DNA from 4 places in the Streptomyces sp. URMC 124 genome. Region 2 is predicted to be linked to each of the others. Evidence: riboswitches for the same ligand, from Rfam matches in the RefSeq annotation. Region 2 holds a riboswitch; each other region holds the start of a gene.
The links. Region 2 has a riboswitch for cyclic di-AMP ahead of ACSNOG_RS10985 (M23 family metallopeptidase). Riboswitches for the same ligand answer to the same signal wherever they lie in the genome.

Region 1 (6,802 bases), on a different contig from region 2:
AACCAGCACCTCGGCTACGGCCACGGCATCCACTACTGCCTGGGCGCGCCCCTCGCCCGCCTGGAGGGGCAGACGGCCCTGGCGACCCTGCTGCGGCGCCTTCCCGACCTGCGGCTGGGGGCCGATCCGGAGGAGCTGCGGTGGCGCGGCGGCCTCATCATGCGCGGTCTGCGCACGCTCCCGGTGACGTTCACGCCGGAGGGTCCGGTGGCCTCTGCACCGGAGGGCATTCCGGACACAACCACCCAGGGAGGGCCGCCCGCCTGAACGCGCGTCAGCCGACGTGATCTCGGCGTGACCTCCGCTACATCGGCTTGTGACTCGGGTGGGCCGTCGCTATCTTCAACCACCATTCGCCGCCGAACGAGAGGCAACCGCCCATGAGACCCGGAAACGGCCGACATCGCCGCCCCCGTCAGATACCCGCCATCGTGGTCGCCGCGGGGGTGACCGCCTCCGGGATCGCCATGCCGCTGATGGCGGCCACCGGTGCGTCGGCCGCCGACGCAGGCACCTGGGACCGTGTCGCCCAGTGCGCGAGCGACGGCCTGTGGAGTGCCAACTCCGGAAACGGGACCTACGGGGGACTGCAGCTGACCCAGGACCTCTGGGAGCGCCACGGCGGCCGGGAGTACGCCCCCCGGCCCGACCTCGCCAGCCGTGCGCAGCAGATCACCGTCGCCGAGCAGATCCTCGAAAGCAGCGGCTCCGGCCCCTGGTCGAGCTGTGCGGCGAAGGCGGGGCTCACCTCGGGCGGCGCCCCGGCGGAGGTCAACCCGGGCGGCACACACGCCCCCGCGAGCGACTCGACGCCTTCACGCGCCCCGGAGCGCACCACTTCGCACTCCACGCCGTCCGAGCCGTCCGAGCCCTCCGAGCACGGCAAGCCTTCCGACGCGTCCACGTCTCCCTCGCCGTCCGGGAAGCCCTCGCCCGGCTCCTCCACAAGCCCCTCGGCCGACCCCTCCAAGCAGCCTTCGGGGCAGCCCTCGACCGGGCAGCCGTCGCCGGGGCAGTCCTCCGGTCAGCCGTCCGGCAGCCCGTCCGGCAGCCCCTCGTCCGACGCGCCGTCACCGGGCGCCCCGGGCAAGCCGGGCGACGGGAAGTCCGGCGAGCCGCAGGAAGGCCGGCACCGCAAGCCGTCCACGTCCCCGACCGACGACCCGACGCAGATTCCCGGCGGCACGGCCTCGCCCTCGCCCGGCGATTCCGCTTCGCCCGAGGGCCGGACGCCCGACGACGCCGGCGCGGGCACGGGCAAGCACCGGGCGGACCCGTCCCGTTCGGAGGACGAGGGCCGTACGTCCCGGGGCGGCGGCGACGCACGCACCGGCAGCCCCACGCCCACCGACTACACCGTGCGTCCCGGTGACAACCTGTCAGCCATCGCCGAGGAGCATGCGGTCAAGGGAGGTTGGCAGTCTCTGTATCAGCGCAATGAGAAAGCGGTCGGAACCGATCCCGACCTGATCCGTCCTGGTCAGAGGCTCGAGGTCGGTAAATAGACCGGCAGTTCGCGGCGAATGTCCGTTCCAGTCGAAAGTGAGACATGGGTCTCTTTGCCCGGTGGCGGAATGCGGACTTCCCGGACTTGGCAAACCGTCTCTCACCTGCGGAAACGTGATGTTCCCCTGGGTAACCAGGGGCAACTGTGGCTGGAAAGAGGGGTTTGAACCCTTGCCGCGACTGTGTTTACCGTCGTGTCCGCTCGCCACCGCGGGCACCACGGTCGCCACGCCGAATCCTGCCGGCGATCGGGGGAGTCGTCGCGCAAGCGCCGTAGGCAGGAGCGGGGGAACCAAGGTAGGCGCCGGTAACGGCTCCTCGGCCAAGGCCGTGGGTCCGGGACCGGCTAGGGGTGAAGCCGAGTGTGCTCGCACACGAAGCCGGGCGAACTCACAGCCCGAACCCGACAGCTCACCTCGTAGGCGTCGGTGAGGAAACGACTTATGTCCAAGGGCAAGCACCGTCGTCCGTCCAAGGCCGTCCGCATCTTCACGCTCGCCGGTGTCACCGGTGCAGCTGTCGCCGCCCCGCTGATGGTCGCCACCTCCGCCAACGCCGCCTCGGTTTCCACGTGGGACAAGGTCGCCCAGTGCGAGTCCGGTGGCAACTGGGCCATCAACACCGGTAACGGCTACTACGGCGGTCTGCAGTTCTCGCAGTCCTCCTGGAACGCCGCCGGCGGCCAGAAGTACGCCGACCGCGCCGACCACGCCACCAAGGGCCAGCAGATCGCCGTGGCCGAGCGGCTGCTCGCCATGCAGGGCCCGGGCGCCTGGGGCTGCGCGGTGCCGGGTCTGAGCTCCGGTGGCGCCAAGGCCGACGTCGACACCTCGGGCGGCTCCTCCACCAAGTCCTCCCGCGCCGGCGGCACCGTCTCGGGCAAGTCCCACGCGGACCGCAGCGAGCGCCAGGCCGCGCCCAAGAAGGCCGCGCCGAAGCGCACCGCCCCGCAGACCGTCGAGCGCGACGAGGCCCCGGCCGCCAAGCCGGCCGCGCCGAAGCAGCACTCCGCCCCGCAGTCCTACAAGGTCGGCGACGGCGAGTACGAGGTCAAGGAGGGCGACACCCTCTCCAAGATCGCCGACGCCAAGAACGTCAAGGGCGGCTGGCAGAAGCTGTACGACCGCAACAAGGACATCGTCCAGGACGCGGACGTGATCTACGTCGGCCAGAAGCTGCACCTCAGCTGATCCGGCAGGGGCGGTCCACCGCGGTGGACCGCCCCTCTCCGCTCCCGGCGGGACCGCCCCGCTCCGATGCGCTGCCCCGAGCGTGCACCGGAGCGGGGCTCAGCCGTTTCCGGACCCGGCCTGCTTCCCCGTTCAGCGAAAAAATCCGCCGTTCATACGGTGTTCTGGGCTTTTGTGCTGTTTTTTAGGCTTTTCCGGCCCGGGAACGCGGTCCAACGGCGAGGCGAGCCTCCGGGGCCCGTTAGGCTCGTGCTGCAGAACCACAGACACACACGAAGGAGACCCTCGTGCCGTCCATCGACGTCGTCGTAGCTCGCGAGATCCTCGACTCGCGAGGCAACCCCACGGTCGAGGTCGAGGTCGGCCTCGACGACGGCTCCACGGGCCGTGCCGCCGTGCCGTCCGGCGCCTCCACCGGTGCCTTCGAGGCCATCGAGCTCCGCGACGGTGACAAGAACCGTTACATGGGCAAGGGCGTCGAGAAGGCCGTCCTGGCCGTCATCGAGCAGATCGGCCCGGAGCTCGTCGGCTACGACGCCACCGAGCAGCGCCTGATCGACCAGGCCATGTTCGACCTGGACGCCACCGACAACAAGGGCTCGCTCGGCGCCAACGCCATCCTGGGCGTCTCCCTCGCCGTCGCGCACGCCGCCTCCGAGGCGTCCGACCTGCCGCTCTTCCGCTACCTGGGCGGCCCGAACGCGCACCTGCTGCCCGTTCCGATGATGAACATCCTGAACGGCGGCTCGCACGCCGACTCCAACGTGGACATCCAGGAGTTCATGATCGCGCCGATCGGCGCGGAGTCCTTCTCCGAGGCCCTGCGCTGGGGCACCGAGGTCTACCACACCCTCAAGTCGGTCCTGAAGGCCAAGGGCCTGTCCACCGGCCTGGGCGACGAGGGCGGCTTCGCCCCGAACCTCGGCTCCAACCGCGAGGCCCTGGACCTCATCCTCGAGGCCATCAAGCAGGCCGGCTACACCCCCGGCCAGGACATCGCGCTCGCGCTCGACGTCGCCGCCTCCGAGTTCTACAAGGACGGCGTCTACAAGTTCGAGGGCCAGGACCGCACGGCCGCCGAGATGACCGACTACTACGCCGAGCTCGTCGCGGCGTACCCGCTGGTCTCCATCGAGGACCCGCTGTTCGAGGACGACTGGGACGGCTGGAAGACCATCACCGACAAGCTCGGCGACAAGGTCCAGCTCGTCGGTGACGACCTGTTCGTCACCAACCCCGAGCGCCTCGGCCGCGGCATCGAGGAGGGCGCCGCCAACGCCCTGCTCGTCAAGGTCAACCAGATCGGCTCGCTGACCGAGACCCTGGACGCCGTCGAGCTGGCCCAGCGCAACGGCTTCAAGTGCATGATGTCGCACCGCTCCGGCGAGACCGAGGACGTCACCATCGCCGACCTGGCCGTCGCCACCAACTGCGGCCAGATCAAGACCGGCGCCCCGGCCCGCTCCGAGCGCGTCGCCAAGTACAACCAGCTCCTGCGCATCGAGGAGATCCTGGACGACGCCGCGGTCTACGCCGGCCGCAGCGCCTTCCCGCGCTTCAAGGGCTGACACGCGCAGCGGGGGGCTGACGCCCCGCAGGCCTGACACGGCCTCAGGGGAGCAGCCTCACCACGTCCCCGGCCACGGTCCCGTACCGTGGCCGGGGACGTACGTTCGTAGCGAGGCTGCGGGCGACCAGGACCTCGGGGAGGCGACGTGGCGGCGGAACGCTCCACCGCGACCAGGCTCAGGGCACTCGGCTCGGTGCTCGTCCAGGGCCCCACGGCCCGCGTCTACCGCGCGCGCGGCCCGCGCCGCAGCCGGCTCACCGGCCGCGCGGCGCTGCTGGCGCTCGTCGTGTGCTCGCTGGTCGTCGCCCTCGCCTACCCCATGCGCCAGTGGGTCACCCAGCGCTCCGACATCGCCGACCAGCGCCGCCAGTCCGAGCGCGCGCGCGAGCAGGTGAAGCGGCTGGAGGACGAGAAGGCGCGGCTGGAGGACCCGGCGTACGTCGAGCAGCAGGCGCGCGAGCACCTGCACTACCTGCGCCCCGGAGAGACGGGCTTCAGCGTGGTCGACGGCAGCGGCACCGCCCGGCGCCCGCGCGACCAGGGCGCCGCCGACCGCCCCTGGTACAGCAACCTGTGGGACGGCGTGGACGCCGCGGACTCCCCGCGCTGACCGCGTCCGCCCGCCCCGTTCCTCTTCTTGACGACCCGCAGACCCGAGGGCCTGCCGACCCGCCGGCCTGCCGACCCGCCGACACCGGCCTTGACCTGACTTCACCTGCCGAGACCACCGAGCGAAGACGACACGAGCGAGCACATGGACACCCCTCCGCCCCAGACCGAGTCCACCGAGCCCACCGCCGACGACATCGAGGCGTTCAAGCAGCAGCTGGGCCGTCCGCCGCGCGGGCTGCGCGCCATCGCGCACCGCTGCCCCTGCGGTCAGCCCGACGTGGTCGAGACCGCGCCGCGGCTGCCGGACGGCACGCCGTTCCCGACGACGTACTACCTGACCTGCCCGCGCGCCGCCTCCGCGATCGGCACGCTGGAGGGCTCGGGCCTGATGAAGGAGATGCAGGACCGCCTGGCGACCGACCCGGAGCTGGCCGCCGCCTACCGCGCCGCGCACGAGGACTACCTCCGGCGCCGCGACGCGATCGAGGTCCTGGAGGGCTTCCCGAGCGCGGGCGGCATGCCCGACCGCGTCAAGTGCCTGCACGTGCTCGTGGGTCACTCGCTCGTGGCCGGCCCGGGGGTGAACCCGTTCGGTGACGAGGCGCTGGCGCTGCTGCCGGAGTGGTGGGCCAAGGGCCCGTGCGTCACGCCCTGCGGGGGTGACGAGAAGTGACCCGCGTCGCCGCCGTGGACTGCGGCACCAACTCCATCCGGCTCCTCGTCGCCGATCTCGACCCGGCGACCGGGGCGTTCACCGAGCTCGACCGCCGGATGACGATCGTCCGCCTGGGCCAGGGCGTGGACCGCACGGGCCGGCTGGCGGAGGAGGCCCTGGAGCGGACCTTCGCGGCCTGCCGGGAGTTCGCGGAGGTCATCCGCGAGCTGAAGGCCGAGCGCGTGCGGTTCGTCGCCACCTCCGCCTCGCGGGACGCCGAGAACCGCGAGGACTTCGTGCGCGGCGTGGTGGACATCCTGGGCGTGGAGCCCGAGGTGATCAGCGGTGACCAGGAGGCCGAGTTCTCCTTCACCGGTGCCACCAAGGAGCTCTCCGGCCGCGACGATCTGGCCCGGCCGTTCCTCGTCGTGGACATCGGCGGCGGCTCCACGGAATTCGTCGTCGGCGACGACCACGTCCGGGCGGCGCGCAGCGTCGACGTCGGCTGCGTGCGCATGACGGAGCGCCACCTCGTCGCGGAGGGCGCCGTGGTGGACCCGCCGACCCCCGAGCGCATCGCGGCGATACGCGCGGACGTCGAGGCCGCGCTGGACCTGGCCGAGGAGACCGTGCCGCTCGGCGAGGCCCGCACCCTCGTCGGCCTGGCGGGCTCGGTGACCACGGTCGCCGCGGTCGCGCTGGGTCTGACCGAGTACGACTGGACGCGCATCCACCACGCGCGGATCTCCCTGGAGCAGGTCCGGGAGATCACCGGCAAGCTGCTCGCCGCGACGCACGAGCAGCGCGCGGCGATCCCCGTGATCCACCCGGGCCGGGTCGACGTGATCTGCGCCGGAGCGCTCGTCCTGCAGGCCGTCATGGAGCGCGTGGGGGCCCACGAGGTCGTCGTCAGCGAACACGACATTCTGGACGGAATCGCCTGGAGCGTCGCCTGAGAAGGCGTCCCGGGGAGGCCCCTTCGGGGGTCTCCCGGGAAAAGTTCGTGAAATCCTTCACATGAAAAAAGGGAGCGTTGGCGGCGCGAAGGGGCCCGTTGGGCCCTTCCGGGGCCTCCGCAGGCCTCTGCGGCGGGATGCCGTCCGGTTTCGGCCGGGTTAAAGGGGCGCTTATGCGCGTGCCTGCGAGGCAGTGGTCTAGTCAACTCAAGACCCGCAAGGCCAGTTCAACAGGGGTTCACAACGCGCCCGGCCCTCCACTGGTTCCCTTACGGGCGTATGGCATGGGTCACGTGGGCGGCGGAGTGTAGCA
Region 2 (6,802 bases):
TCGGCTCGCGCCATGAGGTCAAGGGCCGCACCGGCCTCGCCCACCTCTTCGAGCACCTTATGTTCCAGGGCTCGGCACAGGTCAAGGGGAACGGCCATTTCGAGCTGGTTCAGGGCGCCGGCGGCTCCCTCAACGGCACCACCAGCTTCGAGCGCACCAACTACTTCGAGACCATGCCGGCCCACCAGCTGGAGCTGGCCCTGTGGCTCGAGGCCGACCGGATGGGCTCCCTGCTCACCGCCCTCGACGACGAGTCGATGGAGAACCAGCGCGACGTCGTCAAGAACGAGCGCCGCCAGCGCTACGACAACGTCCCCTACGGCACGGCCTTCGAGCGGCTGACCGCCATGGTCTTCCCGGACGGCCACCCGTACCACCACACCCCGATCGGCTCCATGGCCGACCTCGACGCGGCCTCCCTGGAGGACGCCCGCGCCTTCTTCCGCACCTACTACGCCCCGGGCAACGCCGTCCTGTCCGTCGTCGGCGACATCGACCCCGAGCAGACCCTCGCCTGGATCGAGAAGTACTTCGGCTCGATCCCCGCGCACGACGGCAAGCAGCCCCCGCGCGACGGCAGCCTGCCCGACATCATCGGCGAGGAGCTGCGCCAGGTCGTCGAGGAGGAGGTCCCGGCCCGCGCCATGATGGCCGCCTACCGCCTCCCGCAGGACGGCTCCCGCGAGGCCGACGCCGCCGACCTGGCCGTCACCGTCCTCGGCGGCGGCGAGTCCTCCCGCCTGCACAACCGCCTGGTGCGCCACGACCGCTCCGCCGTCGCCGCCGGCTTCGGCCTGCTGCGGCTCGCCGGAGCCCCCTCGCTGGGCTGGCTGGACGTCAAGGCGTCCGGCGGCGCGGAGGTGGCCGCCATCGAGGCCGCCGTCGACGAGGAGCTCGCCCGCTTCGCCGCCGAGGGCCCGACCCCGGCGGAGATGGAGCGCGCCCAGGCCCAGCTGGAGCGCGAGTGGCTGGACCGCCTCTCCACCGTCAGCGGCCGCGCCGACGAACTGTGCCGCTTCGCGGTGCTGTTCGGTGACCCCCAGCTCGCCCTCACCGCCGTGCAGCGCGTGCTGGACATCACGCCGGAGGAGGTGCGGCAGGTCGCCCAGGCCCGCCTGCGCCCCGACAACCGCGCCGTGCTGGTGTACGAGCCCACCGAGCCCACCGAGGCCGTCGCCCCCGCCGCCGACGAGAACGCCGAAGAAGAAGAGGAGACGGCCAAGTGAGCGACGCCGTGGCCGCTGACACCACCCAGCCCTCCATGCAGTTCCACCCGCAGCCCCAGGCCGGCCCCGCGGCCCCCTGGGCCTTCCCCGCCCCCGAGCGCGGCACGCTCCCCAACGGCCTGACGGTGCTGCGCTGCCACCGCCCGGGCCAGCAGGTCGTCGCCGTCGACATCAACGTGGTGGCCCCCCTCGCCGCGGAGCCGGAGGGCCTCGACGGCGTCGCCACCATCATGGCGCGCGCCCTGTCCGAGGGCACCGACAAGCACACCGCCGAGGAGTTCACCGCCGAGCTGGAGCGCTGCGGCGCCACGCTCGACGCCCACGCGGACCACCCCGGCGTGCGCCTGTCCCTGGAGGTCCCCGCCTCCCGGCTGGGCAAGGCCCTCGGCCTCGTGGCCGACGCGCTGCGCGCCCCCGCCTTCCCCGACCACGAGGTCGAGCGCCTGGTGGGCAACCGCCTGGACGAGATCCCGCACGAGCTGGCCAACCCCGCCCGCCGGGCCGCCATGGCGCTCTCCAAGGAGCTCTTCCCGGCCGGCTCGCGGATGTCGCGCCCCCGCCAGGGCACCGAGGAGACCGTCGCCCGCATCGACGCCGCCTCCGTGCGGGCCTTCTACGAGGCCCACGTCCGCCCCGCCACCACGACCGCCGTGGTCGTCGGCGACTTCACCGGGGTCGACCTCGAAGCGGCCCTCGCCGACTCCCTCGGCGCCTGGACGGGCTCCCCGGCCGAGCCGTACCCCCTCAAGCCGGTCACCGCGGACGACACCGGCCGCGTCGTCATCGTGGACCGCCCCGGCGCGGTCCAGACGCAGCTCCTCATCGGCCGCATCGGTGCCGACCGGCACGACCGGGTCTGGCCCGCGCAGAGCGTCGGCACGTACTGCCTCGGCGGCACCCTCACCTCCCGCCTGGACCGCGTCCTGCGCGAGGAGAAGGGCTACACCTACGGCGTCCGGGCCTTCGGCCAGGTGCTGCTGTCCACTCCGGAGGGCACCGGCGCCGCCATGCTCGCCATCAGCGGCTCGGTGGACACCGCCTCCACCGGCCCGGCGCTCGCGGACCTGTGGACCGTCCTGCGCACCCTCGCCGCCGAGGGCCTGACGGACGAGGAGCGCGACTCCGCCGTGCAGAACCTGGTGGGCGTCGCCCCGCTGAAGTTCGAGACGGCGGCGGCCGTCGCGGGCACCCTGGCCGACCAGGTCGAGCAGCACCTGCCGGACGACTTCCAGGCCCAGCTGTACGAGCGCCTCGCCGCCACGGGCACGGTGGAGGCCACCGCGGCCGCGGTGAGCGCCTTCCCGGTCGACCGTCTGGTGACGGTGCTCGTCGGCGACGCCGCGCAGATCGAGGAGCCCGTCCGGGCCCTCGGCATCGGCGACGTGACGGTGATCACGGGCTGACCCCCGGCGGGCCGCCCGCACCGGGCGGCCCGTCAACCGGCAGGCACGCGCGCCCCTGAGGCGCGTGTGCCTGCCAAATGTCCGATTTAGCGGAGTGGTTGCATGTCTGCGTTGTGGCGTGGGCCACAAAATGGGGCTTCTGTTTGCCGATCGAAAGTGGCGGCGTCTAGCGTCAAAGCGTCTGTCCGTCAGATGTGCGTCGCATCCGCGGCCCGGGCAGACATCGCCGAGTCCCCGTACGGCGCGAGCCAGGGGAGCCGGGGACCCAAGTGTCCCTGGGGTGAATCGGGCCCCTTTCCGGAGGGATCCGTAGGAGACCTTCCTGCTCCGAACCCGTCAGCTAACCCGGTAGGCGAGAGGGAAGGAAAGGACCAGCCTCACCAATGGCGTTCACTCGTGCCACCGGGAAGCACCGCAAGCCGAGCCGCGCCGTTCGCGTCAGCGCGAACGCGGCGGGCATAGCCACCCTCGCCGCCACCGGTGTCGTGGCGGGCCTCGCCGCCCCGGCGATGGCCGCCTCCCCCGACGAGACCCACCGCCCCACCGAGGACACCGGCCTGACCCAGGCCGTCGTCATCGGCGAGGACACGGCGGGCCGCATCGGCGAGCAGGCCCAGGTCCAGACCAGCGCCGCAGCCGAGAACACCGCCGTCCACGAGGCCGAGTCCGCCGCCAAGCAGCAGGCCGCCGACGTCAAGAAGGCCGCGGACGAGGCCAAGCGCAAGGCCGAGGCCGAGCGCAAGGAGCAGGAGCGCGTCGCCCGCGAGCAGGAGCGCAAGCGTCTCAACACCTTCGTCTCGCCGATCGCCGGCTCGTACGTCTCCACGTCCTACAAGGCCTCCAGCGGCCTGTGGTCCTCCGGCAGCCACACCGGCATCGACATGCACGCCGCGACCGGCACCTCGGTGCAGTCCGTGGGCGCGGGCACCATCGTCGAGGCCGGCTGGGGCGGCGCCTACGGCAACAACGTCGTCATCAAGCACAACGACGGCACCTACACGCAGTACGGCCACCTGTCGTCCATCGACGTCTCCGTCGGCCAGTCGGTCACCGCCGGCCAGCAGATCGGCCTCTCCGGCGCCACGGGCAACGTCACCGGCCCGCACCTGCACTTCGAGGCCCGCACCGGCGCCACGTACGGCACCGACATCGACCCGGTCGCCTACCTCAGCGAGCACGGCGTCAGCCTCTGACGCACCCGCCGGCGCCCCCGCGCGCGGCACCTCAGCCTCACGAAGGCCCCGGCCCACCGGCCGGGGCCTTTGTCGTACCCTCGTGTTGGCCAAAACATATCGATGACTTCACGTGCGCCGTCGGAAATCGCGGGCGGCTGCAATAGAGTCGCTGAACAGGCGTCAATCGGCCGCGTTTCGCGGGGGTTATGCGGAGGTTCACCCATGCGGGGCCGTACGTGAACGGTGATGGCACAGCGCACCACGGCGATGGCGCGGCGCATCAGAGCGGCCGTCGCATTTCCGCGCACGCCGTGTGCACGGCGATCCGTGACGACATTGTTTCCGGCACGTTTCCACCCGGCAGCAGGCTCACCGAAGAAGTCCTCGCGCGGCGCTACGGCGTTTCGCGCGTGCCCGTGCGCGAGGCGTTGCGCACCCTCGCCTCGGAGGGGTTCGTGACCACCCGGCGGCACGCGGGCGCCTGTGTCGCGGAGCCCACCGAGCAGGAGGCCGCCGATCTGCTGGAGGTCCGCGCCCTGCTGGAGCCGCTGGGTGCCGCGCGCGCCGCACAGCGCCGTACGGAGGCGCATCTGAAGGTGCTGCGCGGTCTGGTCCGGCTCGGCCAGGAGCGCGCCCGCGGCGGGCGTACGGGCGAGCTGCGGCCGCTCGGGGACTGGTTCGACGAGACCCTCGCCCAGGCGTCCGGCAGCCCGAGCCTCGCGGCCCTGCTCACCCAGCTCCGGCTGAAGATCGCGTGGGTGTACGCGGCGGAGCCGCCCGTGCGCCCCGTCGACACCTGGGAGGCCCTCGGCGCCCTCGTGGACGCCGTCGCCCGCGGCGACGCCGAGCGGGCCCGGGCCCTCGCGGCGGCCCGCGCGGACCGCTCGCCCGGGGAATTCCGGCTGCGCCGCTCCGTGCCGGCGCCCCGCGCGCGGAATGCGCGACCGGGGGCGCGCACGGTGATCTCCGGCTCCTGATTTAACGTGCGGCGTTACCGCAGGAAATGATCTCCCGCCGGACTTCCGTCAAAGGAATGCCCGGCTGTTACCGCTGGAATGCCATGGATTTCCACGCGGGCGCACGCGGGGGTGCGAATGGGAGCGCACCGGGTGCGAATGAGGAAACGGCGGGGGAAGCGGCGGGGGGAAACGGCGAGGGAAACGACAGCGGGGCCACGGCGGCCCTCAATCGGCCGCCGCGGCCCCGCCGCGCGCGATTCCGTCGAGTCAGACGGTCTCCGGGAGCTCCTCGAGACCCTCGGCGACCAGCTTCGCCAGGCGCTCCAGAGCGGCCTCGGCGCCCTCGGCGTCGCTGGACAGGACGATCTCCTCGCCACCCTGGGCGCCCAGGCCCAGCACGGCCAGCATGGAACCGGCGTTGACGGGGTTGCCGTCGGCCTTGGCGATCGTCACGGGGACGCCGGCGGCGGTCGCCGCACGGACGAAGATCGACGCGGGACGGGCGTGCAGGCCCTCGGCCCAGCCGACGTTGACGCGGCGCTCAGCCATGGTGTTGCCCTTCAAGTCGTAGGGGTTGTCTAGACCAGTGTCTCACGGTGCCCGGAGTGCTCCGGGCAGCGCTCCGGATGTCCGTACCCGGCCTTACGCTGGCCCCATGCAGACGACGCCGGAGCGGTCCGGGCCCGAGTACGCGTACCCCACCCACTGGGAAGCCGACGTCGTGCTGCGCGACGGCGGCACCGCGCACCTGCGCCCCATCACCCCCGACGACGCCCAGCGCCTGGTGAGCTTCTACGAGCAGGTCTCCGACGAGTCGAAGTACTACCGCTTCTTCGCCCCCTACCCCCGCCTCTCCGACCGGGACGTGCACCGCTTCACCCATCACGACTACGTCGACAGGGTCGGCCTCGCCGCCACCGTCGGCGGCGAGTTCATCGCCACCGTGCGCTACGACCGCATCGACGGCCGCGGCATGCCCGCCTCCGAGCCCGCGGACGAGGCCGAGGTCGCCTTCCTCGTGCAGGACGCCCACCAGGGCCGCGGGGTCGCCTCCGCCCTCCTGGAGCACATCGCGGCCGTGGCCCGCGAGCGGGCGATCCGGCGCTTCGCCGCCGAGGTGCTGCCCGCCAACACCAAGATGATCAAGGTGTTCACGGACGCGGGCTACACCCAGAAGCGCAGCTTCGAGGACGGCGTCGTCCGCCTCGAACTGGACCTGGAGCCCACCGACCGCTCCCTCGCCGTCCAGCGGGCCCGCGAGCAGCGCGCCGAGGCCCGCTCGGTCCAGCGGCTCCTCGCCCCCGGCTCCGTGGCCGTCGTCGGCACCGGCCGCGCGCCCGGCGGCATGGGGCGGGCCGTCCTGCGCGACCTGCTGGCCGGCGGCTTCACCGGGCAGGTCCACGCCGTCAACCACGCCTTCCCCGAGGACCTCACCCGGCTCGACCCCGAGGGCGTGCCCGCCCACCGCTCCGTCCTCGGCATCGACGGGCCCGTCGACCTCGCCGTCGTGGCCGTGCCCGCCGCACAGGTGCCCTCCGTCGTCGCCGAATGCGGCGAGCACGGCGTCCAGGGCCTCGTCGTCCTCTCCGCCGGATACGGCGAGAGCGGCGCCGACGGGCGCGAGCGCCAGCGCGAGCTGGTGCGCCAGGCCCGCTCCTACGGGATGCGCATCATCGGGCCCAACGCCTTCGGCCTCATCAACACCGCCGACGGCGTCCGCCTCAACGCCTCCCTGTCGCCCGAGCTGCCCGCCGCCGGGCGCATAGGCCTCTTCAGTCAGTCCGGGGCCATCGGCATCGCCCTGCTCTCCGGGCTCCACCGGCGCGCCGCCGGTCTCGTCGGTATCTCCACCTTCGTCTCCGCCGGCAACCGCGCGGACGTCTCCGGCAACGACTTCCTGCAGTACTGGCACGACGACCCCGACACCGACCTCGTGCTCATGTACCTGGAGTCCATCGGCAACCCCCGCAAGTTCACCCGCCTCGCCCGGCGCACCGCCGCCCGCAAGCCGGTCGTCGTCGTCAAGGGCGCCCGCCACG
Region 3 (6,802 bases), on a different contig from region 2:
CGGCCGCGGGGTCGCGTGGCTCCCGGGGCACGCGTGGTTCGCGCGGCGGTCGCGGCGGGCGGGGCCGGGTGCGTCCGGAGGCGGCTTCGGGGGCGTCTACGGCTTCCTCCTCGTCGTCCTCTTCTTCGTCGTCCTCGGGCTCCGCGGGGTCCTACAGGTCCGGCGGTGCCGGTGGTTCGGGCCGGGGCGCCGGCCGGGCCGGTGGCGCGTCCGGTGCGGCTTCCGGCCGCGGTTCCGGCAGGGGCGGCTCCGGGCGGGGTGCCGGGGGCGCGCGGGAGCGTCGCGCTTCCTAGCGCGTACTCCTGACCTGTACCTCCTGGCCCGTACTCGGGGGCCCCTCTCCTAAGGGCCCGTCCCCGGTTGGCCCAGCACCGTTCGCATCACGACCTCCTGCCCGGAAGGGTGGGAGGTCGTTGACGTGCGGGACTGCCGGTCAGGAGAGAGTGCGGTGGGCAAGCGAGAGAGCCGTTCCGCCCGCCGGGCTGTGCGCGGCAGCACGGGGCGTGGCGCCACGGGCCGTAGCCCTGCTGCACGCGGCACCGCTGGGCGGGGCACCCCTGGGCGGGGCCCTGCCAGGTGCGGAGATGCCGGGCGCAGCACCTTCCGCCGTACGGCCCGCCGGGCCGTCCGTAGGCTGCCGGCCGTTCTGATCGTCGGCGGCGTGCTCTTCGGCCTCGGGGCGCCCGCGAACTACACGTGCGCCCCTTTCCTCTCCGCCGCGCCGCTCGTTGCGGCGCCCCTGCACACCCTCCGCGCGACGACCACGGCAGCTCTGGCCGCAGTGGCGGTCGCGGTCGGCCTCGTGATCTACCACCGGCCGTCCGACACCGGTCAGGCGCTGGCCGAGATCGCGGCCATCGGAGCCGTCTCCCTGGTCGCGCTCGGCATCAACCGCATCGCCCGGCGCAGCGATCAGCAGCTCGCTTCCGCCCGCGGCATCGCGGAGGCGGCCCAGCGCGCCGTCCTGCCCGCGCCCCCGTCCCGGATCGGCGGCCTCCGCGTGGCCGCGCGCTACGTGGCCGCCCAGGCCGACGCCCGGATCGGCGGCGATCTGTACGCGGTCCAGGACACCCCCTACGGCGTACGCGTCATCGTCGGCGACGTCCGCGGCAAGGGCCTGGGCGCGGTCGAGGCGGTCGCCGTGGTGATCGGCGCCTTCCGGGAGGCGGCCGAGCAGGAGCCCACGCTGGAGGGGCTCGCGGGGCGGCTGGAACACGCGCTCCAGCGGGAGGGCGCGCGGCGGGCGAGCCTGCGCGCCGACTCCCTGGACCGGGCGGAGGGCTTCACCACGGCCGTGCTGGCGGAGCTGCCGCCGGGGGAACCCGTCTTCCGGTTGCTGAACCGCGGCCACCCCTCGCCGCTCCTGCTGCACGCGGACGGGCGCATCGGCGTGGCCGACCCGTCCGTCCCCGCGCTGCCGCTCGGCCTGGGCGAGCTGGGGGTGTGGCCGGACCGGTCGGAGGAGCGGGAGTTCCCCGCGGGGTCGACGCTGCTGCTGATGACGGACGGGGTGACCGAGGCGAGGGACGCCGGCGGTACGTTCTACGACCCCCGGGCCGGGCTGACGGGCCGCCAGTTCAAGAACCCCGAAGCGCTGCTGGACGCGCTGGTCGCGGACGTCGCGCGCCATTCGGGGGGTCAGGCCTCCGACGACATGGCGCTGTTGGCGATCCGGCGCGGCGAGCGGATCGAACAGCATTTCGTAGAAAGTATCGACAGGTTCCGTGGGCGTACGTCTCGTGAAGACGTGCCCGAGAGCATCGGCGGATTCGGGCGTTCGGCTTGGAATCCACCCGCCATGTCTATTAACGTTCGATAACGGAGCGCGGTTGTCGCAACGCCGTAAGAGGCGGTGCACCGTGCGCCATCGCCGAATCCCGCGGGCACAGCACCACCTGATAGGCCGGCACGTGCCGGGAACCGGGGAACCACCACCCTGGGGTGAATCGGGCAGCGCAGCCCGTAGGAGACCTTCCTGCTCCGAACCCGTCAGCTAACCCGGTAGGCGAGAAGGAAGGAAAGGAGTGCCTCCGTGGCATCCAACGAGCCTGCCGCGTACGACCCGCCGCTGGTCCCCGCGTACTTCCCGCCGTACGAGCCGGAGCCCGCACCCGGTCCGGAGCAGGAGCTGCGACACGAGCCGGGGGCCGCGTACGGCTCCGAGCCGTCGCACGCGCCCGCCGGCCACCGGCCGTCCGTCTACAACGCCTTCGGCACGGGCCGCGGCCGCCACCGCGTCGTGAAGCCGCGCGGCGGCACGATGGCCCGCAGCGGCGCCGTGCTGGGCGCGGGCGTCATCGCGGCGGTCGGCGCGGGCGGCATGGCGCACGCCCAGGAGCGCCCGGCGGCGTCCATATCCATGCCCGACCTGGCCCAGCTGCCGGGCGTCGGCTCGTTCTTCGCGGGGAGCGCGGCGGGTTCGGCCGACTCCGCCGTCGAATTCGCCGGTGAGGGCGGCGCATCGGCCGCCCTGGAGATGGCCGAGAGCGCGGCGACGGCGGGCGAGACGCTCCGGGCGAGAATCCTGGAGCAGGCCGACCACCAGCAGGGCATGGCCGAGGCCGAAGCACAGGCGGCCCAGGTGAAGCAGGCCGCGGAGACGCAGAAGAAGGCCGCGGAGCGGAAGGCTGCGGAGGCGGCGGTCCGGGCGGCTGAGGCGGAGAAGGCGCAGGAGCGGTCGCAGGAGCGGTCGCCGGAGCCGGAGCGGGCGGAGGCGCCGGAGACGCAGACGCATACGCAGAAGCGGCAGGCGCCGAAGCCGCAGACGTCAGAGCGACAGACGTCGAAGCAGCAGGCACCCCGGCAGCAGACGTCGAAGAAGCAGCGGGCTGCCGGCTCCGGCACGGGTGCCCGCGTGGGCGTTGGCTCCTTCAAGCTCCCCCTCGCCTCGTACACGCTGACGGCCGGCTTCGGCCAGGCGGGGAACATGTGGTCCGCGAACCACACGGGGGAGGACTTCGCAGCCCCGACCGGCACGCCGGTGAAGGCGGTGGGCGGCGGCACGGTCGTTCAGGCCGGCTGGGCGGGGGCGTACGGCTACCGCATCGTCCTGAGGCTCGACGACGGTACGCAGCTGTGGTTCTGCCACCTGTCGTCGATGGTCGTGACGTCGGGGAAGGTCGCGCCGGGTCAGGTCATCGGGCGCGTCGGCGCGACGGGCAACGTCACCGGCCCGCACCTGCACCTGGAGGTGCGGCCGGGCGGGGGCGCGCCGATCGACCCGCTGGGGTGGCTGCGGAGCAGGGGCCTGCAGCCCTAGCGGGTGCCGGGCAGCGGGCGACAGGCGACGGGTGCCGGGCAGCGGGCGCCGGATAGTCAGTGAGCGGGGCGCCTCGGGGGCAGCCGGCGCATAGTCCGTACGGGACGGGGCATCCGGCGGCATGTGACGACGGCGAGGGGCACGAGCGAGAAGCAGTCGACGGTCACCACGTCCGTGCCGGCGCGACTCGACCGGCTGCCCTGGTCCCGCTGGCACTGGACCGTCGTGATCGGGCTCGGGACGGTCTGGATCCTGGACGGCCTGGAGGTGACGGTGGTCGGCAACATCGCCGGCCGCCTCTCCGAGGAGGGCAGCGGGCTGCCGATCAGGGCTGCTGAGGTCACGGGCATGGCGGCGGCGCTGTATGTGGCGGGCGCGTGTTCCGGTGCGCTGTTCTTCGGGCGGCTCACCGACCGCTTCGGGCGCAAGAAGCTGTTCATCGTCACGCTGGCGGTCTATCTGGCCGCGACCGCGCTCACCGCACTGTCCTTTTCCTCCTGGTGGTTCTTCCTCTTCCGCTTCCTGACCGGCTTCGGTATCGGCGGGGAGTACGCGGCGATCAATTCGGCCGTCGACGAGCTGATCCCCGCTGCTTTCCGGGGCCGGATCGACCTGATCATCAACGGGAGTTTCTGGCTGGGGGCGATCGGCGGGTCGCTGCTGTCCATCCTGATGCTCGACACGGACATGTTCCCGATGGACGTGGGGTGGCGGCTGACGTTCGGCCTCGGGGTGGTGCTGGGCCTGGTCATCCTCCTCGTACGGCGCAAGGTGCCGGAAAGTCCGCGCTGGCTGTTCCTCCACGGGCGGGGGGAGGAGGCCGACGCGCTGGTCGCGTCGATCGAAGAGAAAGTGGCGCAGGAGAAGGGGAGCCCGCTGCCGCCCGCGGAGGGGGAGATCACCCTTCACCGGCGCGGGCTGGTGACCTTCCGTGAAATCGCCCGCACGGTCTTCTCCCGCTACCGGCGCCGGGCGATCCTCGGTCTGGCGCTCTTCATCGGGCAGGCCTTCCTCTACAACGCGATCACCTTCGGCTTCGGCACCATCCTGGAGAGCCATTTCCAGGTCGCCACCTCCCGTACGGGTTACTTCTTCGCCGTCATCGCGGCGGGCAATTTCCTGGGCCCGCTGCTGCTGGGAAAGCTCTTCGACACGCTGGGCCGGCGGTTGATGATCTCCTCGACGTACCTGCTGTCGGGCCTGCTCCTCTTCGGCACGGCCTGGCTCTTCGGGGCGGGCCGCCTGACGGCCGACACGCTCACCGCCTGCTGGGCGGTCGTCCTCTTCTTCGCGTCGGCGGGCGCCAGCAGCGCCTATCTCACCGTCTCGGAGGTCTTCCCGATGGAGACCCGGGCCATGGCCATCGCTTTCTTCTACGCCCTGGGGACGGCTGCCGGCGGCATCAGCGGCCCGCTGCTCTTCGCCGACCTGACGAGCAGCGGCGATGTCGGCGACACGGTGCTGGCCTTCTGTATCGGGGCGACGCTGATGGGCGGGGCAGGGCTGGTGGCGGCATTCCTGGCGGTACGGGCGGAGGGCCGCTCGCTGGAACGGATCGCGGCGCCGCTGTCGGCGAAGGAAGAAGGCGAGAGCGGGCGCGGGGGCGAGAGCGGGAGCGAGCGCGGGGGCGAGAGCGGAATGTCCACTCCGGCAAGGACGTTGAAGTGATGCATGGCTGACATGGCTGACATTCACAAGAAGATCGGCAACCTCTCCGTCCACCCGCTGGCCCTCGGCGGCAATGTCTTCGGCTGGACCGCGGACGAAGCGGAATCCTTCGCCGTCCTCGACGCGTACGCGGCGGCGGGCGGCAATTTCATCGACACCGCCGACGTCTATTCGGCCTGGGTGCCGGGCAACGAGGGCGGCGAGTCGGAGACCGTCATCGGCAAGTGGTTCGCCTCGCGCGGCAACCGTGCCGACATCGTCCTCGCCACCAAGGTCGGGGCGGGCGTGCCGGAACCGCGGGGACTGCGCGCGTCGGTGATCAAGGCGGCCGTGGAGGAGTCCCTGCGCCGCCTCCGCACCGATTACATCGACCTCTACTACACGCACTACGACGACCCGTCGGTGCCGGTGGAGGAGTTCATCACCGCGCTCGACGCGCTGGTGAAGGAGGGCAAGGTCCGCGAGATCGCGGCCTCCAACATCACGCCGGAGCGCCTGGCGGAGGCCCTGGAGTTCTCGGAGGCGTCGGGTCTGGCGAAGTACGTGGCGATCCAGCCGCACTACAACCTGGTCTCCCGCGACACCTACGAGGGCGAGCTGGCGGCCGTGGCGGCGAAGCACGGCCTGGCCGCGGTCCCGTACTACGCCCTGGCGTCCGGCTTCCTCACCGGCAAGTACCGACCCGGCAAGACGGTGGACAGCGCCCGCGCGGGCAAGGCGGGCGAGTACCTCGCCTCCGAGCGCGGGCAGCGCGTGCTGACCGCCCTGGACGAGGTCGCCGCGGCCCACGGCGCCGAGGTCGCGACGGTGGCGCTGGCCTGGCTGGCGGCCCGGCCGACCGTGGCGACGCCGTTGGCCAGCGCCCGTACGGTGGAGCAGCTCGCGCCGCTGCTGGCGGTGGCGGACCTGAAGCTGACGGAAGCGGAGCTGAAGGGCCTGACGGAGGCGTCGGAGTAACGCGGAGGCGTTGGAATAAGGCTGAGGCGTCGGAATAACGCTGAGGGCGGCATCGGGCGCAAGGAACCGCCTGATGCCGCCCTGACTCCGACTCTCGCCGGATCGCTCCTGACTCAGGCCCGGCTCTCGGCGACCCAGGAGGCCAGGGCGACGGCTCCGGCGACCCCGAAGACGGCGGGCCAGGAACCGACCTTCTTGGCGAGCGGATGCGACCCGGCGAACGCGGCCACGTACAGCCCGGTCAGCGCAGCGGCCTTGGGCGCCCCGACCTTCCCGGCCCACTGCCGGGCGGCCACCCCGCCGGCCACGGCGAGCGCGGCTCCGCCCAGCGGCCGCTTCTTCGTCCACCGGGCCACGCCGTACCCACCGACGAGCCCGCCCGCAGCAACCACAGCCGTAGGAACCCGAGCCATCCCGCACCTCCGCATCAAAGGACAACGACCTCGCCCAAAGCTAACTTCACGGGGTGGTGGGGGAGGGGAGCGGGGCGCGCTCAGCGGACGGACCGGGCGCCGTCGCCATGAGCAACGTGGGCACCATCAGGGGCACCGCGGCTGAATCGCTCCTCGGCAGGGGCACCCAGGTGAGCCCGGTCATGCGCGGGCAGTCGCAGTCCAGGTCGTCGTCGACGCCCAGCCGGGGCTCTCCGTCGGCGACCCGGACGCGGTAGCAGGCGGTCCAGCCCGAGGGGTACGGCACGTCGTAGAGGAATTCCGCGGAGAGGGGCCGCAACCCGACCTCTTCGCGCACTTCGCGCATCGCGGCCTGCTCGGCGCTTTCGCCGGGTGCGATGCCGCCGCCGGGCAACGTCCAGTACTCGTGACCGTCGTGCCGCCCGCCGGGCCCGGTGCCACGTTCCTTGACCATCAGCAGCTTCCCGTCGCGGATGATGACGGCGGCTGCGCGCTTCCTGTCCAC
Region 4 (6,802 bases), on a different contig from region 2:
TGAGGTTGACGAGGTAGTTCAGCTTCACCCGGCGCCCGAACCACCTGCGGCGCACCTTGCCGGCCGCAGCCACCACGTCGAGCAGGTCGTCGTCGGAGGTCGCCAGCACGGCGAGCGCCTCTTCGCGGGTCGGCAGCTCGCGCCGCAGCCCCTTGTCCACCAGCGTGTTCAGCAGGTCCATGGCGGTGATCCTCGCTCACGGCCACACCCCTGGCCAAGGTAGGGATCGCACAACACCCGCCGATTGATGTGTGTGTATTGCCACACCCTGACCAGGTGTGACGCCCGCTACCTTCTACGGAGGTTCTATCCGGGCTCCACAGAACCGGCCCCAGCCCCTTGGAACGCCGAAGGACGGCCGCATGCCTCAGGACTCGCCCCGGGACGCCCCGGGGGACACGCCCCGGGCCCGCCTCCGGGACCCCTTCGCCTGGATCGACGCGCACCACGAGCGGCGCCTGGCGGCCGGGCTCGTACGGACCCTGCGGCCCCGCCCGGCCGACTCGCCGCTGACCGATCTCGCGGGCAACGACTACCTGGGCCTGACCCGCCACGCGGAGGTCACCGAGGCCGCGGCCGCGGCCGCCGTCCGGTGGGGCGCCGGCGCGACGGGCTCCCGCCTGGTCACCGGCAGCACCGCCCTGCACGCCCGGCTGGAGGAGGAGCTCGCCGCCTTCTGCGGCTTCGAGGCCGCCCTCGTCTTCTCCTCGGGCTACGCGGCCAACCTCGCCGCCGTCACCGCGCTCGCCGGGCCCGCCGGCGACGGCGGCCCGGCCCTGCTCGTCTGCGACGAGGGCAACCACGCCTCCCTGATCGACGGCTGCCGGCTGGCCCGCGCCGAGAAGGCGGTCGTGCCGCACGCCGATCCGGACGCCGTCCGCAAGGCCCTGGCCGCCCACGACGGCCGCGCGCTCGCCGTCACCGACTCCGTCTTCTCCGTCGACGGCGACGCCGCCCCGCTGCCCGCGCTCGCCGGGGCGTGCCGCGCGCACGGCGCGGCCCTGCTCGTGGACGACGCACACGGGCTCGGCGTCCTCGGCGAGGGCGGCCGGGGCGCGGTGCACGCGGCGGGACTGGCGGGGGACCCGGACGTCGTCGCCACGGTGACGCTGTCGAAGGCGCTGGGCAGCCAGGGCGGCGCGGTGCTCGGCCCGCAGCGGGTGATCAGGCACCTGGTGAGCAACGCCCGCACGTTCATCTTCGACACCGGCCTCGCCCCGGCCGCCGCCGGTGCCGCGCTGGCGGCCCTCGCGGTGCTGCGGCGCGAGCCGCAGCGCGCGCGGCGCGTCCGGGACATCGCGGCCGAGCTGCACCGCAGGCTGGTGGCGGCGGGCTTCGCGGCGGTACGGCCCGACGCGGCGGTGGTGTCCGTACGGGCCCCCTCGCCGGAGGCGGCGGTGCGGTGGGCCGCGGACTGCCGGGAGGCGGGGATCGCGGTGGGCTGCTTCCGGCCGCCGTCCGTGCCGGACGGCGTCTCCCGGCTGCGGCTGACGGCGCGGGCCGACCTGTCGGACGAGCAGGTGACGGCAGCGGCCGACGCGATCATCAGGACCGCGCCGGCCGCCTGAGCGTGCCGGGAGGGACCTGGGTCAGGGCCGGTCGGTCCCGCCGTCGCGCAGCCCCTCGACGAAGCGGGACCACGCGGCGGAGCGGAAGACGAGCGCGGGACCGCCGGCCCGCTTGGAGTCGCGCACGGCGAGGAGGCGGCCGGGGAGCGGTCCGGCCGTCTCGACGCAGTTGTTGTATCCGGTGCTGTAACTGCTGCGGCGCCACGGGGCGTCGCGGAGCAGGGGAAGGGAAAGAGCTGGAGGGGTGGAACGGTGGGGTACGTACCGAGGCATTGCGGACATGGTGCCTCCTTACGCGCCGTCGTTGATCCCGGCGATGAATTCCAGCGATTTCTCGTGCGAGAGGGCGTTCTCGCGCAGCGTCGTGAAGGCCGCGCCGTACGCCCGGAGGTCTTCTTTCCGCTCCAGGTAGAGGCTACTCGTCAAGTGGTCGAGAACAACCACATCCAGATCAGCAATGCGCGGAAATGAGAAAATAACAAAAGGCCCGGTGATGCCGATATGGCCGCCACTGGAGAACGGCAGGACGTGCAGCCGCACGTGCCGCAGCGATCCCGTCTCCACCAGGTGCCGCAACTGCCCGGCCATGACCTCCGGCCCGCCGACCTCATGGCGCAGTACCGCCTCGTCCAGCACGGCGCACACCTCCAGCGGCTGCTCGCCCCGGAGCACCGCCTGGCGCGCCAGGCGCACCCGCACCAGCTCCTCGACCTGCTCCGGCGCCGGATCGCCGAGGGCCGCGCGGGTCACGGCGCGGGCGTAGGCGGGCGTCTGCAGCAGGCCGGGGACCACGGTGGTCTCCAGGGTGCTTAACCGCGAGGCCTCCGACTCCAGGCTGATGAAGTCGAGATAGGCCGGTGGCAGCCGGTCGCGGTAGGCGTACCACCAGCCGCGCCGGGCCCCCGCGCCCTCGCCCGGTTCGGTGGACCCCGCGCCGCACAGCGCCCCCAGCAGTGCGCGCAGTTCGGTGTCGGTGACCCCGTAGGCGTCCAGCAGGCGGGCCACGTCCGCCGGTTTCACGCCACTGCTGCCCGTCTCGATCCGGCTGACCTTCGACTGGTGCCAGCCCACCGCGCGCGCGGCCTCCAGGCTCGTCAGCCCGGCCAGCTCGCGCTGGCGGCGCAGCTCCGCCCCCAGCTTGCGGCGGCGTACCGCCGGTCCGTACCGCATGGGCCCTCCCCTGGGTCTGCTGTCACTGTCATACGTCAGTGTCAATAGCCCAGTGTGCCGCGTGAATCCGGTCGCTCGTCGTAGAGTTCACTGCTTCGGGCGACAGATATATGCATATCTTGGGGGATCGCTCCCATCACAGGCGTTATCAGTGGCAGTCTGTCGCGCAGAGCCGTCCGAGGCCGCTCACGACCCCCATGACTCACGGCGCCCTTCCCGTCCTTCCGCGGCGGTGCACCGCAAGTCCGGTCTCGGCGGGACCTCGGCTGAAAGGGCCACCGCCATGGCAGACCACCAAGAAGCCACCGTCACGCTGCCGAGCGCCCCCGCCTCGGTCTCCACGGCGCGCCGCTACGTCGCGGAGGTGCTGGCGGACTGGGGCCTCCCGGGCGGGACCGACACCTCCGAGACCGTGCGCCTGATCGTCTCCGAGCTCGCGACCAACGCCGTGCAGCACACCCGGGGACAGTCGCCCACCTTCACCGTGGACGTCCGTCTCGACCGCGACCAGCAGCTGCGCATCGGCGTCACCGACAGCCACCCGCGCTTCCCCCGGCGGCTGCCCGCCGCGGTCCAGCAGGACAACGGCCGCGGCATGGTGATCATCCGCTGTCTGACCGCCGAGCACGGGGGGCGGCTGTTCTGCACGCCGACCTCCGACGGCGGCAAGACGGTGTGGATCTCCCTCCCCTGGACCGCGCCGGTCAGCGCGGAGCGCTGAACTCCCCTCCGGCCGGCCAGGCCCCCCGCACGGGGTGCGGGGGGCCTCGGGCCGCTCCGGGCCCTCGTGCGGGGAGGTGCGGGGGGTGCGAGGAGTCGCGTCACCGTGCCGTCCGGGATCGCCGGCCGGGCCGGTGACGCCGGGTCAGCCGACCCTGCCGTACAGGACGCTGTTGGTCCAGATCCGCTCCAGGCGGACGACCGCGCCGGTCTTGGGGGCGTGCCAGATGCGGCCGCCCCCGGCGTATATCCCCACGTGGTAGATCCCGCGCCCCGAGACGAAGAAGACGAGGTCGCCGCTTTCGCGTGCGGAGCGGGGGATGTGACGGGTGCTGTTGTACTGCTGGGCGGCGGTGCGGGGCAGGGACTTCCCGGCCCGCTTGAAGGAGTAGAGCGTCAGGCCCGAGCAGTCGAACCGGTGGGGTCCGGTCGCCCCCCACTGATAGGGGGAACCCTGCTTCGAGGCCGCGATCCGCAGTGCCTGGGTGGAGACGGTGGTCGCCTCCGCCTCTGCCGCGCCGCCCGGGGCCAGCACGGTGGCCCCGACGGCGGCGAGAGTGAGGGCCGATGCGGCACCGGCCCTGGACAGCTTTGACGGACGTTTGTGCGCGCCCATGCGCTAACCCTTCGTCAGCCGCCTGTGAAGGATGACCTGTCGGGTTCGGGCAGGCGAAGGTTGCCCGGCCGCTGTCAACGGCTTCACCCCAAGGGCCGACCGCACTACTCTTGGTCGTCCCACCACTCTTGGGTCCTCCATCCCTGCCGTTGCACTCAAGTCGACCTGCATCCGGGCGGCGGCAGGGTTCGGCGTCCGCCCGGACCGCCCCGCCGGGGTGGCGGGGTCTTGTCGTCGCAGGGATCTTGGCGCAGCCGTCGTGCCGTTTCCGAGCGGATCCAGGGGTATGTGAGCCTGATCACTCCTGGGCAATTCCGCTGGACGCGGGGCGATTTGATGGGGTGCGCGCAAGCCGGCTGAGGCGCTGGCCTGCGGCGGTTCGTACCGGCCCGGGCGCAATCCGGCCGCCCGCGCCAAATCGATCACCGCGGCCCGTCTACGCCGTGATCCTCCATGGAGGGGACCGGGGTTTATTCGGGTGCGGACCCCCGGCCCTCCGGCGCACATGGCGCGGAGATCCCTTCGCCCCCGGCGCTCTGCGCCGGGGACCCGTCTCCTCCGCGTCGGCATGACCCGCTCGCACCTTCCGTTCACCCGTTTCGTGCGTGTGTGCGAGCCGGGGTGCCGCCGCACCGCCGCGACGACCATGGTCTGCGCCGCCCGTAGCCGGCGGTACGTGTCGTGCGGACGGACGGCCATGATCCGGCCCAGAAGATCCAGTAGATGCAGACGACAGGCGGCGCCCGGGCCCCTGGCCATGGCATCGCAAAGAGTCAGTTAACGCGTTGGAAAAGGTTGCGCCCTAATCTGCAATCACTGGCCTCCGGCCGAAGAACCCCAGGTCAACACCGTGTTGAACTCGGGTAGCGTCCCGGTGCGTCCATCCGGGACACCTGGGACGACAGTGAGGTGGGACGCATGCAACTCTCCCCGCGCGAGCAGGAACGACTGCTCCTGCACGTGGCCGCCGACGTGGCCGCCCAGCGCAAGGCCCGGGGCCTGCTCCTCAACCACCCCGAGGCGGTGGCCCTGATCACGGTCCACGTCCTCGAAGGCGCCCGGGACGGCCGCACCGTCGCCGAGCTCATGTCCTCCGGGCGCAAGGTGCTCACCCGCGACGAGGTCATGGAGGGCATCCCCGAGATGATCCCCGACGTCCAGGTCGAGGCCACCTTCCCCGACGGCACCAAGCTCGTCACCGTCCACGAACCGATCTGCTGACGGGGAGGACCCCGCGATGATCCCCGGAGAAATCCTGTACGCCGCCGAGCCCGTGGCCCTCAACCAGGGACTGCACCGCACCCGGCTCACCGTGCTCAACGCCGCCGACCGCCCGGTGCAGGTCGGCTCGCACTACCACTTCGCCGAGGCCAACCCGGGCCTGGAATTCGACCGCGCGGCGGCCCGCGGCAAGCGCCTCGACATCGCCGCCGGCACCGCCGTCCGCTTCGAGCCGGGCATCCCCCTCCGCGTCGACCTCGTCCCCATCGCCGGCAAGCGCATCGTCGAGGGACTGCGCGGCGAGTGCGGGGGACCGCTCGATGACTGAACTCAGCCGCGTCGCCTACGCCGGCCTCTACGGGCCGACCACCGGCGACCGCGTGCGCCTCGCCGACACCGGCCTGGTCGTCGAGATCGAGGAGGACCGCAGCGGCGGACCCGGCCACGCGGGCGACGAAGCCGTCTTCGGCGGCGGCAAGGTCATCCGCGAGTCGATGGGCCAGTCCCGCGCGACCCGGGCCGACGGAGCGCCCGACACCGTCATCACGGGCGCGCTCGTCCTCGACCACTGGGGCGTCGTCAAGGCCGACATCGGCATCCGCGACGGCCGCATCACCGGCGTCGGCAAGGCCGGCAACCCCGACACCATGGACGGTGTCCACCCCGACCTCGTCATCGGACCCGAGACCGAAGTCATCGCCGGCAACGGCAAGATCCTCACCGCCGGCGCCGTCGACGCCCACGTCCACTTCATCTGCCCGCAGGCCGCGGACGAGGCCCTCGCCTCCGGCGTCACCACCCTGCTCGGCGGCGGCACCGGACCGGCCGAGGGCAGCAAGGCCACCACCATCACCCCCGGCGCCTGGCACCTCGCCCGGATGTTCGAGGCGATGGAGGGCTACCCCGTCAACCTCGGCCTGCTGGGCAAGGGCAACACCGTCTCGTACGACTCGATGCGCGCCCAGCTGCGGGCCGGCGCCGTCGGCTTCAAGATCCACGAGGACTGGGGGGCGACCCCCGCCGTCATCGACGCCTGCCTGTCCGTGTGCGAGGAGAGCGGCGCCCAGCTCGCCATCCACACCGACACCCTCAACGAGGCCGGCTTCGTCGGCGACACCCTCGCCGCCATCGCCGGCCGCTCCATCCACGCCTACCACACCGAAGGCGCCGGCGGCGGGCACGCCCCCGACATCATCACCGTCGTCTCCGAGACCAACGTCCTGCCCAGCTCCACCAACCCCACCCGGCCGCACACCGTCAACACCGTCGACGAACACCTCGACATGCTGATGGTCTGTCACCACCTCAACCCGGCCGTCCCCGAAGACCTCGCCTTCGCCGAATCCCGCATCCGGCCCGGCACCATCGCCGCCGAAGACGTCCTGCACGACCTCGGAGCCATCTCGATCATCTCCTCCGACTCCCAGGCGATGGGCCGCATCGGGGAGATCGTGCTGCGCACCTGGCAGACCGCACACGTGATGAAGGCCCGCCGGGGCGCCCTGCC

Region 1: linked by a shared signal. The riboswitch ahead of ACSNOG_RS14685 (transglycosylase family protein) and the one ahead of ACSNOG_RS10985 (M23 family metallopeptidase) in region 2 are both predicted to bind cyclic di-AMP.
Region 3: linked by a shared signal. The riboswitch ahead of ACSNOG_RS20290 (M23 family metallopeptidase) and the one ahead of ACSNOG_RS10985 (M23 family metallopeptidase) in region 2 are both predicted to bind cyclic di-AMP.
Region 4: linked by a shared signal. The riboswitch ahead of ACSNOG_RS09540 (C40 family peptidase) and the one ahead of ACSNOG_RS10985 (M23 family metallopeptidase) in region 2 are both predicted to bind cyclic di-AMP.

What each region holds. Positions count from the first base shown of each region.
Region 1 covers NZ_JBPQTS010000058.1:1,018-7,819, forward strand. Annotated here, with positions in the region: partial or broken gene ACSNOG_RS14675 (cytochrome P450 family protein) at 1-267, shown strand, start outside; gene ACSNOG_RS14680 (transglycosylase family protein) at 381-1,505, shown strand; cyclic di-AMP (ydaO/yuaA leader) riboswitch at 1,766-1,946, shown strand; gene ACSNOG_RS14685 (transglycosylase family protein) at 1,950-2,696, shown strand; gene eno (phosphopyruvate hydratase) at 2,984-4,264, shown strand; gene ACSNOG_RS14695 (FtsB family cell division protein) at 4,412-4,876, shown strand; gene ACSNOG_RS14700 (DUF501 domain-containing protein) at 5,021-5,551, shown strand; gene ACSNOG_RS14705 (Ppx/GppA phosphatase family protein) at 5,548-6,489, shown strand.
Region 2 covers NZ_JBPQTS010000038.1:25,535-32,336, forward strand. Annotated here, with positions in the region: gene ACSNOG_RS10975 (M16 family metallopeptidase) at 1-1,226, shown strand, start outside; gene ACSNOG_RS10980 (M16 family metallopeptidase) at 1,262-2,629, shown strand; cyclic di-AMP (ydaO/yuaA leader) riboswitch at 2,844-2,999, shown strand; gene ACSNOG_RS10985 (M23 family metallopeptidase) at 3,013-3,822, shown strand; gene ACSNOG_RS10990 (GntR family transcriptional regulator) at 4,116-4,781, shown strand; gene ACSNOG_RS10995 (HPr family phosphocarrier protein) at 5,031-5,312, opposite strand; gene ACSNOG_RS11000 (bifunctional acetate--CoA ligase family protein/GNAT family N-acetyltransferase) at 5,419-6,802, shown strand, end outside.
Region 3 covers NZ_JBPQTS010000096.1:15,080-21,881, reverse strand. Annotated here, with positions in the region: gene ACSNOG_RS20300 (DEAD/DEAH box helicase) at 1-293, shown strand, start outside; gene ACSNOG_RS20295 (PP2C family protein-serine/threonine phosphatase) at 449-1,819, shown strand; cyclic di-AMP (ydaO/yuaA leader) riboswitch at 1,892-2,023, shown strand; gene ACSNOG_RS20290 (M23 family metallopeptidase) at 2,033-3,259, shown strand; gene ACSNOG_RS20285 (MFS transporter) at 3,383-4,927, shown strand; gene ACSNOG_RS20280 (aldo/keto reductase) at 4,940-5,884, shown strand; gene ACSNOG_RS20275 (hypothetical protein) at 5,998-6,297, opposite strand; gene ACSNOG_RS20270 (NUDIX hydrolase) at 6,344-6,802, opposite strand, start outside.
Region 4 covers NZ_JBPQTS010000032.1:16,186-22,987, reverse strand. Annotated here, with positions in the region: gene bioB (biotin synthase BioB) at 1-181, opposite strand, end outside; gene ACSNOG_RS09560 (8-amino-7-oxononanoate synthase) at 363-1,568, shown strand; gene ACSNOG_RS09555 (DUF397 domain-containing protein) at 1,590-1,850, opposite strand; gene ACSNOG_RS09550 (helix-turn-helix domain-containing protein) at 1,860-2,738, opposite strand; gene ACSNOG_RS09545 (ATP-binding protein) at 3,022-3,459, shown strand; gene ACSNOG_RS09540 (C40 family peptidase) at 3,604-4,074, opposite strand; cyclic di-AMP (ydaO/yuaA leader) riboswitch at 4,079-4,262, opposite strand; gene ACSNOG_RS09535 (urease subunit gamma) at 4,993-5,295, shown strand; gene ACSNOG_RS09530 (urease subunit beta) at 5,312-5,623, shown strand; gene ACSNOG_RS09525 (urease subunit alpha) at 5,616-6,802, shown strand, end outside.